Regions from separate parts of the Metabacillus sp. B2-18 genome, predicted to be linked through region 1. Evidence: a T-box and tRNA genes for the amino acid it is inferred to sense, from the RefSeq annotation. Region 1 holds a T-box; the other holds one or more tRNA genes.
The links. A T-box is a leader RNA that pairs with one kind of tRNA and senses whether it is charged. The one in region 1 lies ahead of ileS (isoleucine--tRNA ligase), so its partner is inferred to be a tRNA-Ile.
Positions count from the first base shown of each region.

Region 2: it has a tRNA-Ile gene. The T-box ahead of ileS (isoleucine--tRNA ligase) is inferred to sense a tRNA for this amino acid. The anticodon was not compared.

Region 1 covers NZ_CP088245.1:1,842,380-1,847,888, reverse strand. The annotation lists gene LPC09_RS09270 (TraR/DksA family transcriptional regulator) at 1-48, opposite strand, end outside; gene ileS (isoleucine--tRNA ligase) at 404-3,166, opposite strand; T-box leader at 3,278-3,510, opposite strand; gene LPC09_RS09260 (DivIVA domain-containing protein) at 3,586-4,092, opposite strand; gene LPC09_RS09255 (YlmH family RNA-binding protein) at 4,231-5,007, opposite strand; gene LPC09_RS09250 (YggT family protein) at 5,066-5,329, opposite strand; gene LPC09_RS09245 (cell division protein SepF) at 5,336-5,509, opposite strand, start outside.
Region 2 covers NZ_CP088245.1:3,878,451-3,883,959, forward strand. The annotation lists gene glgB (1,4-alpha-glucan branching enzyme) at 1-1,752, opposite strand, end outside; tRNA gene LPC09_RS19650 (tRNA-Glu) at 2,396-2,467, opposite strand; tRNA gene LPC09_RS19655 (tRNA-Ser) at 2,484-2,574, opposite strand; tRNA gene LPC09_RS19660 (tRNA-Asn) at 2,579-2,653, opposite strand; tRNA gene LPC09_RS19665 (tRNA-Ile) at 2,668-2,744, opposite strand; tRNA gene LPC09_RS19670 (tRNA-Gly) at 2,751-2,824, opposite strand; tRNA gene LPC09_RS19675 (tRNA-His) at 2,830-2,905, opposite strand; tRNA gene LPC09_RS19680 (tRNA-Phe) at 2,924-2,999, opposite strand; gene LPC09_RS27415 (hypothetical protein) at 3,158-3,283, opposite strand; tRNA gene LPC09_RS19685 (tRNA-Asp) at 3,378-3,454, opposite strand; tRNA gene LPC09_RS19690 (tRNA-Met) at 3,519-3,595, opposite strand; tRNA gene LPC09_RS19695 (tRNA-Ser) at 3,765-3,857, opposite strand; tRNA gene LPC09_RS19700 (tRNA-Ile) at 3,868-3,944, opposite strand; tRNA gene LPC09_RS19705 (tRNA-Met) at 3,975-4,051, opposite strand; tRNA gene LPC09_RS19710 (tRNA-Ala) at 4,205-4,280, opposite strand; tRNA gene LPC09_RS19715 (tRNA-Pro) at 4,304-4,380, opposite strand; tRNA gene LPC09_RS19720 (tRNA-Arg) at 4,485-4,561, opposite strand; tRNA gene LPC09_RS19725 (tRNA-Leu) at 4,624-4,712, opposite strand; tRNA gene LPC09_RS19730 (tRNA-Gly) at 4,721-4,795, opposite strand; tRNA gene LPC09_RS19735 (tRNA-Leu) at 4,833-4,918, opposite strand; tRNA gene LPC09_RS19740 (tRNA-Lys) at 4,931-5,006, opposite strand; tRNA gene LPC09_RS19745 (tRNA-Thr) at 5,192-5,267, opposite strand; tRNA gene LPC09_RS19750 (tRNA-Val) at 5,450-5,509, opposite strand, start outside.

The sequences.
Region 1 (5,509 bases):
ATCAAACAAACTGTGATTGAATAATCTAGCTCGCAGTTCTTCTCTCATCAATTGTAATTCGTAACGAATACCAGAAAATTTATTCAAGATGGACAACTCCTTATCCTTCTCATGATGTTAACATTAGTTTTGCCCGAAAAATCCATTGCTCACCCTGATAAGAATTTTCCTGTGATTGTAATGGCTGCTAACTTTGTTAACTTTCTTTCCATTTGTCTGAATGAGTATTTTTTACCCATGAATTTACTCTTTAAAACCTTTTTCTGTGAAATTGGGCTTTATACTTCCGGATATAGTCTGTAGACTATACTTTTTAGGATTTGACATAGTTATGTACAAAAGAAAAAGAGCCTATTCTTTAATAGGCAATTAACACATTAAAGAAATAGGCTCTTATTAAATCTTAATAATGATCCTTAACAATTGAAGCACATCGCTGACATAGTGTTGGATGTTCTTCAACTTGACCAACTTCTGGTGTAACGATCCAACAACGATCACATGTTTTACCTTCTGCTGGTGTTATCACAATTTTCACTGTATCAAAGACCTGAGCATTTTCAGGTGCATTGTCAAAATCCCCAGCAATAGTAAAGCCTGAAACGATAAATAATTGCTTTAAGTCTTCATCAACTGAATCAAGTAATGCTTTTGACTCCGCATTTGGATAAAGAGCAATACTTGCTGTTAACGACTTTCCGATTACTTTCTCATTACGAGCCACTTCTAATGCTTTTAAAACATCATCACGCAATGTCATAAATGCATCCCATTTTTTCTCAAGTTCATCTGATTTTTCATATTCTTTTACTTCCGGCATGTCAACAAGCTGCACACTCTCTTCTGTTACAGAATCAATATGCTCCCAAACTTCATCGGCAGTGTGCGGAAGAATTGGTGTTACTAATTTAACAAGTGATAATAATGTTTCGTGTAGTACAGTTTGAATCGCACGACGTTCCTGATTTTCTTTTGACTCAATATAAAGTACATCTTTTGCAAAATCTAAATAGAATGAGCTTAATTCAATCGTACAGAAATTATGAACAGCATGATAAATCGCAGCAAATTCATATTGTTCATAAGCTTCCTTTACTCGTTTTGTTAGCTTATTTAGTTTTACAAGCATATATCGATCTACATCTCTAAGGTTCTCTAAGCTAACCGAATCAGTTGCTGGGTTAAAATCACTTAAGTTACCTAGTAAGAAACGGAATGTATTACGAATTTTACGGTAAACCTCAGCAACTTGTTTTAAAATTGCGTCAGAAACACGAACATCTGCTTGATAATCAACTGAAGCAACCCATAGACGAAGAATATCTCCACCTAATTGGTTCATAACTTTAGCAGGTACAACAGTATTCCCTAAAGATTTACTCATTTTACGCCCTTCACCATCAAGAGCAAAACCATGACTTAGAACACCTTTATACGGAGCTTTGCCAGTCACAGCAACTGCCGTTGATAAAGAAGAGTTAAACCAACCACGATACTGGTCAGATCCTTCTAAATACAAGTCTGCAGGTCTTTGGAGATCTTCTCTTTCTAAAAGTACCGCTTGGTGGGAAGATCCTGAATCAAACCAAACATCCATAATGTCATTTTCTTTTGTAAACTTACCGTTAGGGCTTCCTTCATGTGAAAAGCCATCTGGTAAAAGGTCTTTTGCTTCGCGTTCGAACCAAATATTAGACCCATAATCACGGAATAAGTTTGAAACATGCTCAATTGTTTCATCCGTAATGATCGGCTCACCATTTTCAGCGTAAAACACAGGAATCGGTACACCCCATGCACGTTGTCGGGAAATACACCAATCTCCACGATCACGAACCATGTTGTAAAGACGAGTTTCCCCCCAAGCCGGGACCCATTTTGTATCATTAACAGCTTTTAAAAGATCTTCACGGAAATCTTTGATTGACGCAAACCATTGAGCAGTAGCACGGAATATTGTTGGCTTTTTCGTTCTCCAATCATGCGGATAAGAGTGTGTAATAAATTGAAGCTTCAATAATGCGCCCACTTCTTGAAGTTTTTCAGTGATTGGCTTATTTGCTTCATCATAGAAAAGCCCTTCAAACCCTGGTGCTTCTTTTGTCATATATCCTTTTTCATCAACTGGACATAATACATCTAGTCCATATTGCTGTCCTACAATAAAGTCATCTTCTCCATGACCTGGAGCAGTGTGAACACAACCTGTTCCTCCATCACTTGTAACATGCTCACCTAGCATAACAAGTGATTCACGGTCATAAATTGGGTGTTTTGCCGTTACACGGTCTAGTTCAATACCTTTTAATGTGCGGTCAACTTCATAACTTTCCCAACCAATAGTTGATGCAACAGATTCAACTAGTTCAGACGCAACAACATACTTTTCACCATTAGCAGCTACAACACTATATTCTAACTCTGGATGTACTGAAATTCCTAAATTTGCTGGCATTGTCCAAGGAGTTGTTGTCCAAATGATAATTTTCTCATCATGAGATAAAACGCCTTTTCCATCTTTTACAGGGAAGGCAACATAAATCGATGGAGAGCGTTTATCTTGATATTCAATTTCTGCTTCAGCGAGTGCTGATTCACTTGATGGTGACCAATATACAGGTTTTAACCCTTTATAAATATAGCCTTTTTTCGCCATCTCACCAAAAACTTTAATTTGTTGTGCTTCATATTCAGGCTTCAAAGTTACATATGGGTTTTCCCAATCCCCACGAACCCCTAAGCGTTTAAACTGCTCACGTTGACCATTAATTTGTTCCCAAGCGTAATCCTCACAAAGCTTACGAAACTCAGCAACAGACATCTCTTTTCTTTTTACTTTCTTATTTTTTGTAAGAGCTGTTTCAATTGGTAAACCATGTGTATCCCAGCCAGGAACATAAGGTGCACAATAGCCACTCATAGATTTAAAACGCACAATAAAATCCTTTAAGATTTTATTTAATGCATGCCCCATATGAATGTCTCCATTTGCATATGGAGGTCCATCATGTAAAACAAAAAGTGGACGATCTTTTGTTCGTTCTTGTACCATTTCGTAGATATTCATCTTATCCCATTTTTCTTGCATTAACGGCTCTCTGTTAGGTAGGTTTCCACGCATTGGAAACTCAGTTTTCGGCATCAGAAGGGTATCTTTGTATTCCATCACTAATTCCTCCAGTTATTTTAATAGCTCTTTTTTCATTGAATTGTTGATCAAAATAAGTAAATGTTTTAAAAATTCTATCTAATACAACACAAAAAACCTTCTCATCCCAAAAGGGACGAGAAGGTTTTCTCGCGGTACCACCCTACTAGATTAAATACACTACTTTAATCCACTCTAGTATTCGTAACGTGAATATATACGCCACAGCTTACTAATGGTAACATGTTCAGCCTGGAACTCAAGGGTGATGTTCATCTTTTATCTTTATGTCGAGCTTACACCATCCTCGATTCGCTAATATAAAGAAAATAAAAGACTACTGTCCCTATCACAGTTATATTTAGTATTTGTATTATTAGAGCAAAAACATATCTATGTTTTCGTATTATATGCGATTGAAATTAAAAAAGTCAAGTTTAACTTTTGGATTCTTCTGTTTCTCCAAAAATAGGCTCAACCTCGTATTCTAATAAATGATCCCAATCATCATTTTTAAGCAGGTCGAGCTGTGCCTCTATAAGCATTTGGAAACGGGTTCTGAATACTTTTGACTGTTTTTTTAGCTCTTCAATTTCCATAGCAATTTTTCTTGATTTAGATAAGGATTCATTAATAATTCGATCCGCGTTTTTCTCAGCCTCTTTAATAATCAGCTTTGATTCTTTCTGAGCATTCCGCTTCACTTCTTCCGCTGCTTCTTGTGCTATAATGATCGATTTATTCAACGTTTCTTCAATATTAGTAAAGTGACCGAGTTTCTCTGTTAGTTCTGTAACACGAGATTCAAGCTCTTTCTTTTCTCTGATAATCATTTCATAATCTTTGATAACCTGATCTAAAAACTCGTTAACTTCATCTTCATCATATCCACGAAACCCTTTATTAAATTCCTTATTATGGATATCTAACGGTGTTAAAGGCACGGGTGCCACCTCCAATATGTAGTGAAATAGTTAATCCTTGTCAACATTATAAATCATATTTCGACAGGTTTGTTGAAATTCCTGTTTTTTCTTAAAATAATTTTATGTTTCAATCTTTTCTAAACTATTTCGGGTCATTTATTTTTGTTTATGAATGATAACTCTAAATCGGTCTTTTTTTGTTTTTCCTTCCATTGAAACGAGTTTACTCCTTCCAAAACCTCTGACTGAGAGAGTATCCCCTTCCCGGCATTCAAATGAGACCGAGTCTACTGTTTTCCAGTTCACTTTTACGAGTCCATTTGTAATTAACGGTTGAATCTTTTGTCGTGAAATAGTATAAATAGCTGAACAAACCACATCTAGTCTAAGAGAAGATACCGTTGTTACTATTTCCTGTACATCTTCAACATGAGGAATAAGTTTTTCTACATTCATTTCTTTGAGAGTAACTTTGGCTCGGCCAATCTCATGGAAATTAGCACGCAAATAATCGGCAATTTCACTTGCACACACAAATTGAACAACTTCTTCGTAAAATCGTATATCTCCGAATTTAGATCTCTTTAGACCTAAACTCATTAAAGAACCTAATACTTGTCTATGCTGTAAAGAAACAAATTTACTTGCATAATGAATTTCAAAAAGTGTTAACTGAAAATCCTCTTCAAGTGGCTGACAATAATCCGGATAAATAAAAGCTCTTTTTCTTTCGGTATCCTGAACACCACCAGAAAACATCACCTTTATATCCAGATTTTCACCTATTACTGATGCTACAATCTCTTGCTCGCGTGGATCTAAAAAATCAGTAAGCTTTGGGCTATATTGATTTAAAACAGTATCCTTCCACTCTAAAACTTGATCAATAAATTGTTTCTCTTCATTGCGAAAATGTTGATATATATGATCCATAACCCAACTCCAATATATTTCTTTACATAAATGAAAAAGAGGGACTAATTATAGTCCCTTAGCCAATCATTCTGAAGATCGAAGCAATTCCATACTGAGCAAATCGTAGAGCTAAAATTGCAACAATCGGTGAAATATCAATCATACCAAGTGGTGGAATAAATTTTCGGAAGGGCTCTAAGTATGGTTCACAAATTTTTGCTAAAAATTGCCCAAATCCTGATTCCCTTGCCCCTGGAAACCAAGAAAGTAATATGTAAACAATTAACGCATACGAATAAAAAGTAATTAATGTAGAGAGTAAACTAAATAATATACCCATGTTTGTCTACCACCTTTGATGATCATCTTCTGTTACTAATTCAGATATGGAGCCTGAAACATCAACATTATCAGGAGTACATAAAAAAATGTTCATTCCAATTCGCTGAATATCTCCACCAATTGCGTATACCGTACCACTCAAAAAATCAACAATTCTTTTCGCCTGATCTCTTTGTAT
Region 2 (5,509 bases), 2.0 Mb from region 1:
TTGATTTGAACCACCAAACTCTTCTGCATCACTATTTATAATCTCTACATATTCTGTGTCAATTGGTACCCCAATTTTGTAATCATAATAAACAATTGGTTTAAAGTTACAAACAACAACAAGTATTTCATTTTCTTTTTGTCCTTTTCGGATAAAAGAAAAAATACTTTGATCGCGATTATCTGCATCTATCCACTCAAAACCTTCAAATGAATGGTCTACTTCAAACAATGACTTTTGCTTGTTATAGTTTGAGAGCAAATGCTTAAAATAGCTACGCATTTTGTTATGCATCTCATACTCTTCCAACATCCAATCAAGTTGCTCTAAATCCTTCCATTCATCATACTGACCAAATTCACCTCCCATAAAAAGAAGTTTCTTTCCAGGATGTGTAAACATATATGCATACAGAAGCCTTAATTGGGCAAATTTTTGCCAATAATCACCCGGCATCTTATTTAATAATGATTTTTTTCCATGAACAACTTCGTCATGAGAAAAAGGTAAAATGAAGTTTTCTGAAAAAGCATATAAAAAGGAGAATGTAACTTTATGGTGGAGTTCATTTCTATTCTCTGGAGAGGCCTCCATATAAGAAAGAATATCGTTCATCCAACCCATATTCCATTTGTAGTTAAAGCCAAGACCACCTGACGAGGTTGGAGAGGTAACCATCGGCCAATCAGTTGAATCCTCAGCAATCATAAGTATATTCGGATCATTTGCAAATACTGCTTCATTAAGTTTTTTAATAAAAGAAACAGCATAAGGGTTTTCAACAAGTTCATTCGAATTTGGCCAATAGAGCATGTTGGCGACTGCATCAACCCTAAACCCATCAATATGAAAATATTCCATCCAAAACAAAGCATTGGACACTAAGAAACTTTGTACTTCTGTTTTTCCTAAATCAAAATTTGCAGTACCCCAGATATAATTTTCACGATCTTTTTCATTTGTGTACTCATACGTTGGTAGCCCATCAAACATATATAATCCATGAGCATCTTTACAAAAATGACCTGGAACCCAATCAATGATGACACCAATATTTTCTTCATGACAAGCATTTATAAATGCCATAAAATCTTTTGGCGATCCAAAACGACTTGTAGCAGAATAATACCCTGTTCCTTGATATCCCCAAGATCGATCATATGGATGTTCAATTATAGGTAAAAGTTCAATATGAGTGAATCCGTGTTCTAATACATAAGGAATAAGCATCTCCGCAAGTTCAATATAGCTATATAGCTCACCATCCTCTTTTATTTTCCAAGAACCTAAGTGAACTTCATAAATAGCTAACGGACGATCATACACTTCTCTTAACTTTTTCCTTCTTTGCCACTTTTGATCTGACCATTCGAACCCGGATAAATCATAAACAATCGATGCAGTATCAGGCCTTACCTCAGAATGAAAAGCATAAGGGTCTGACTTAAGAAGCTTTTGACCATTTGAAGAATGTATTTCATATTTATAGATCTCACCCTCAGTAACTCTAGGAATAAATAAGCTCCATATCCCCTCCTCATTTAATTTCTCCATTTGATGTTCCTGACTGTTCCATTTGTTAAAGTTCCCTACTACATTTACCTGTCTCGCATGTGGTGCCCAAACACAAAAATTAGTACCCAGCTCACCATCTCGTTCCAGTATATGAGCTCCTAAGAACCGGTAGCTTTCAAAAGACTGTCCTTCATGAAATAAATGAATATCAAAGTCTGATGGACACATGAGCATCACAGAATTCACCCTTCCTCTTATTATCTATGCTAAACATTCAAGACTTACAAATAATTCCCTTTAATGAAAACGTTCTTTTTTCCGACATAAACCAACAAGAGTACAACAATGTTTTTGTATTATTATTCTTTTAAAATGTAGACAATTTAAAGCAGTTTGTTAGAATAACTAACAATAATATAAGAAAACACTAGTGATTTAGGAAAAAATTTATGAGTTGAAAATAATATATTTTTAATGAAGGAAACCGTTTTACATACTTAATGGGAGACTAATTACTCATAGAGGATGTTATATAACCAAAATATTTTTTTCGACTTTTTGTAGAATTTTGTTGAAAGAAATTTCCGCAGGATTTGAAGGTATTTTAAAAAAGCAAAAGGCTAAAGAGAAGAACTATGCGTATGTTTTTCCTAGGGAGTGTTAATAGATGAAGGAATAAATATTATATTTTATATAATATTTATTAGGGGAATAATTGTTTTTCAACAAAGCATGTTTTGTAAAGATAAGCACATTCAATAATAGGGAAATAGCAAATCTTTATAATTTATAAGGATTTACTTAAAAGAAATGCTACTTTTTATTTGACTTCTATATTTATAGAAAATAAAAAAGCACTGCATGAATGCAGTGCTTTTAATGACCCGTACGGGATTCGAACCCGTGTTACCGCCGTGAAAGGGCGGTGTCTTAACCGCTTGACCAACGGGCCTAAACAATATAAAAACTGGCGGAGAAGGAGGGATTTGAACCCTCGCGCCGCTTACACGACCTACACCCTTAGCAGGGGCGCCTCTTCAGCCACTTGAGTACTTCCCCAATTTGGCTCCGCAGGTAGGACTCGAACCTACGACCGATCGGTTAACAGCCGATAGCTCTACCACTGAGCTACTGCGGATCAATAACATTTTATGGTGGGCCTAAATGGACTCGAACCATCGACCTCACGCTTATCAGGCGTGCGCTCTAACCAGCTGAGCTATAGGCCCATTTTTTGGAGCGGGTGAAGGGAATCGAACCCTCATCATCAGCTTGGAAGGCTGAGGTTTTACCACTAAACTACACCCGCAATAATGGGGCGACTGATGGGAATCGAACCCACGAATGTCGGAACCACAATCCGATGCGTTAACCACTTCGCCACAATCGCCATATTTCATTTTATAAGTGGTGGCTCGGGACGGAATCGAACCGCCGACACATGGATTTTCAGTCCATTGCTCTACCAACTGAGCTACCGAGCCATATAATTAGTAAGTATTAACAAATAAGATACAGGTTTGCTCTTTACGTATTATTTATTTGTTCCTATAACTTGTTAGTATTTTAAGGTTTTCAATTAGTGAATCGTCCTCATCTCAGAGGGATTATTCAAGAAGCAGCTCGATGAGTACGCTGAAGTTTATTCAGAGAAGCATATTCGAACGTGCTCTACCAACTGAGCTACCGAGCCAATATAGTTTACGGCTTCCACTAAGCTTCGAATCTCTTCGTCAGCTCTCTCACTCACATCCTCACGTATAGTCATACGCTCCGGTGTTCGTTCACTCGCTTCCTCGACCTTCTCGCTTATTGAAACCCTTTTGCTTTATACTTAAGTTATAAGTTAACTCTCAAAGAAATGGCGGTCCGGACGGGACTCGAACCCGCGACCTCCTGCGTGACAGGCAGGCATTCTAACCAACTGAACTACCGGACCAATTTTTTTCACGTAGTGAAAATAACTAAGCTTAACATAATATTTAATCATAAATATTAAAATTTGGTTGCGGGGACAGGATTTGAACCTGCGACCTTCGGGTTATGAGCCCGACGAGCTACCAGACTGCTCCACCCCGCGATGATAAATATAAAGATTTTATTACACATGAACTTTGTTTATTATCTTGTACGGACCGTCCCGATTTCAGAAAGATTATTCAAGATGTTGCTCAATCGGTACGCTGATGTAACTCAATGAAGCCTATTCACGTGCTCCACCCAGCGATGATAAAATATAAAAATAAATATGGAGGAGGAAAGGGGATTCGAACCCCTGCGGGCTTTGACACCCCTGTCGGTTTTCAAGACCGATCCCTTCAGCCGGACTTGGGTATTCCTCCTCAATTCAAATGGTGGACCTTGTAGGACTCGAACCTACGACCGGACGGTTATGAGCCGTCTGCTCTAACCAGCTGAGCTAAAGGTCCAATCAAATGCTTTGCAACTAAAACTTAATATGGTAGCGGCGGAGGGAATCGAACCCACGACCTCACGGGTATGAACCGTACGCTCTAGCCAGCTGAGCTACACCGCCATAGTTATCAAACGCTCTTTGTAAAAAAACATGCTCGTCATGTCTCTTTGTCAAGACACATTCCTCGCAAGCCTACAATGATGATATTCGAGATGTTTACGGCTCGCTCTAGCCTGCTGAGCTACACCGCCATGTTTTAAAAAAAGATATTATTGGTGGAGCCTAGCGGGATCGAACCGCTGACCTCCTGCGTGCAAAGCAGGCGCTCTCCCAGCTGAGCTAAGGCCCCATTTTAAAGTTTAGATCAATTAATGGTCGGGAAGACAGGATTCGAACCTGCGACCCCTTGGTCCCAAACCAAGTGCTCTACCAAGCTGAGCTACTTCCCGTTCTAGAATTCAGAGGTGGGATTTGGGAGGTCAGAGACTTTATTGTTGCTTTAGAGCGAAAAGTTTATTCTCGCTTCTGACTTCTGATTTCTCACTTCTATACTTGGCGCGCCCGAGAGGAGTCGAACCCCTAACCTTTTGATCCGTAGTCAAACGCTCTATCCAATTGAGCTACGGGCGCTAATAATCTAAATTAATCTATAAAGATTAAGGTAAGTTATTTTCGCTAGCGCGAAAAAACTATGGTGCCGAGGACCGGAATCGAACCGGTACGGTAGTCACCTACCGCAGGATTTTAAGTCCTGTGCGTCTGCCAGTTCCGCCACCCCGGCACTGTCTTTGGAGCGGAAGACGGGATTCGAACCCGCGACCCCCACCTTGGCAAGGTGGTGTTCTACCACTGAACTACTTCCGCAATATTGTTAGTTATTTTCGCTAACGCGAAAAAACTTTGGTGCGGGTGAAGGGACTTGAACCCCCACGTCACAAGGACACTAGATCCTAAGTCTAGCGCGTCTGCCAATTCCGCCACACCCGCAAGGTGTGTAAATGGTGAGCCATGAAGGACTCGAACCTTCGACCCTCTGATTAAAAGTCAGATGCTCTACCAACTGAGCTAATGGCTCATTTCATAATGAGTAATAATATTAAATTTATCTCTTGTTATAGACACCCAAATTTCAGTAAGCTTATTCAAGCTGTAGCTCAATTTGTGTGCTGATGTAAAGCTTCGACGCATATTCGTTCGTGCTCTACCAACTGAGCTAATGGCTCATTTTATAATGAGTTGTATATTATTAATAAAATAAAATGGTGCCGGCGAGAGGACTTGAACCCCCAACCTACTGATTACAAGTCAGTTGCTCTACCAGTTGAGCTACACCGGCATTGGTATAGATGTATATAAGGTTTTATCTTACTTACCAGTCACCCAAATCTCAGAAAGATTATTCAAGTAGCAGCTCGATTTGTGTGCTGAAGCAGGAGCTTCGAAGCATATTCGATCGTGCTCTACCAGTTGAGCTACACCGGCATATGGTAAGTTATTTTCGCTGGCGCGAAAAAACTATGGTGGAGGATGACGGGATCGAACCGCCGACCCCCTGCTTGTAAGGCAGGTGCTCTCCCA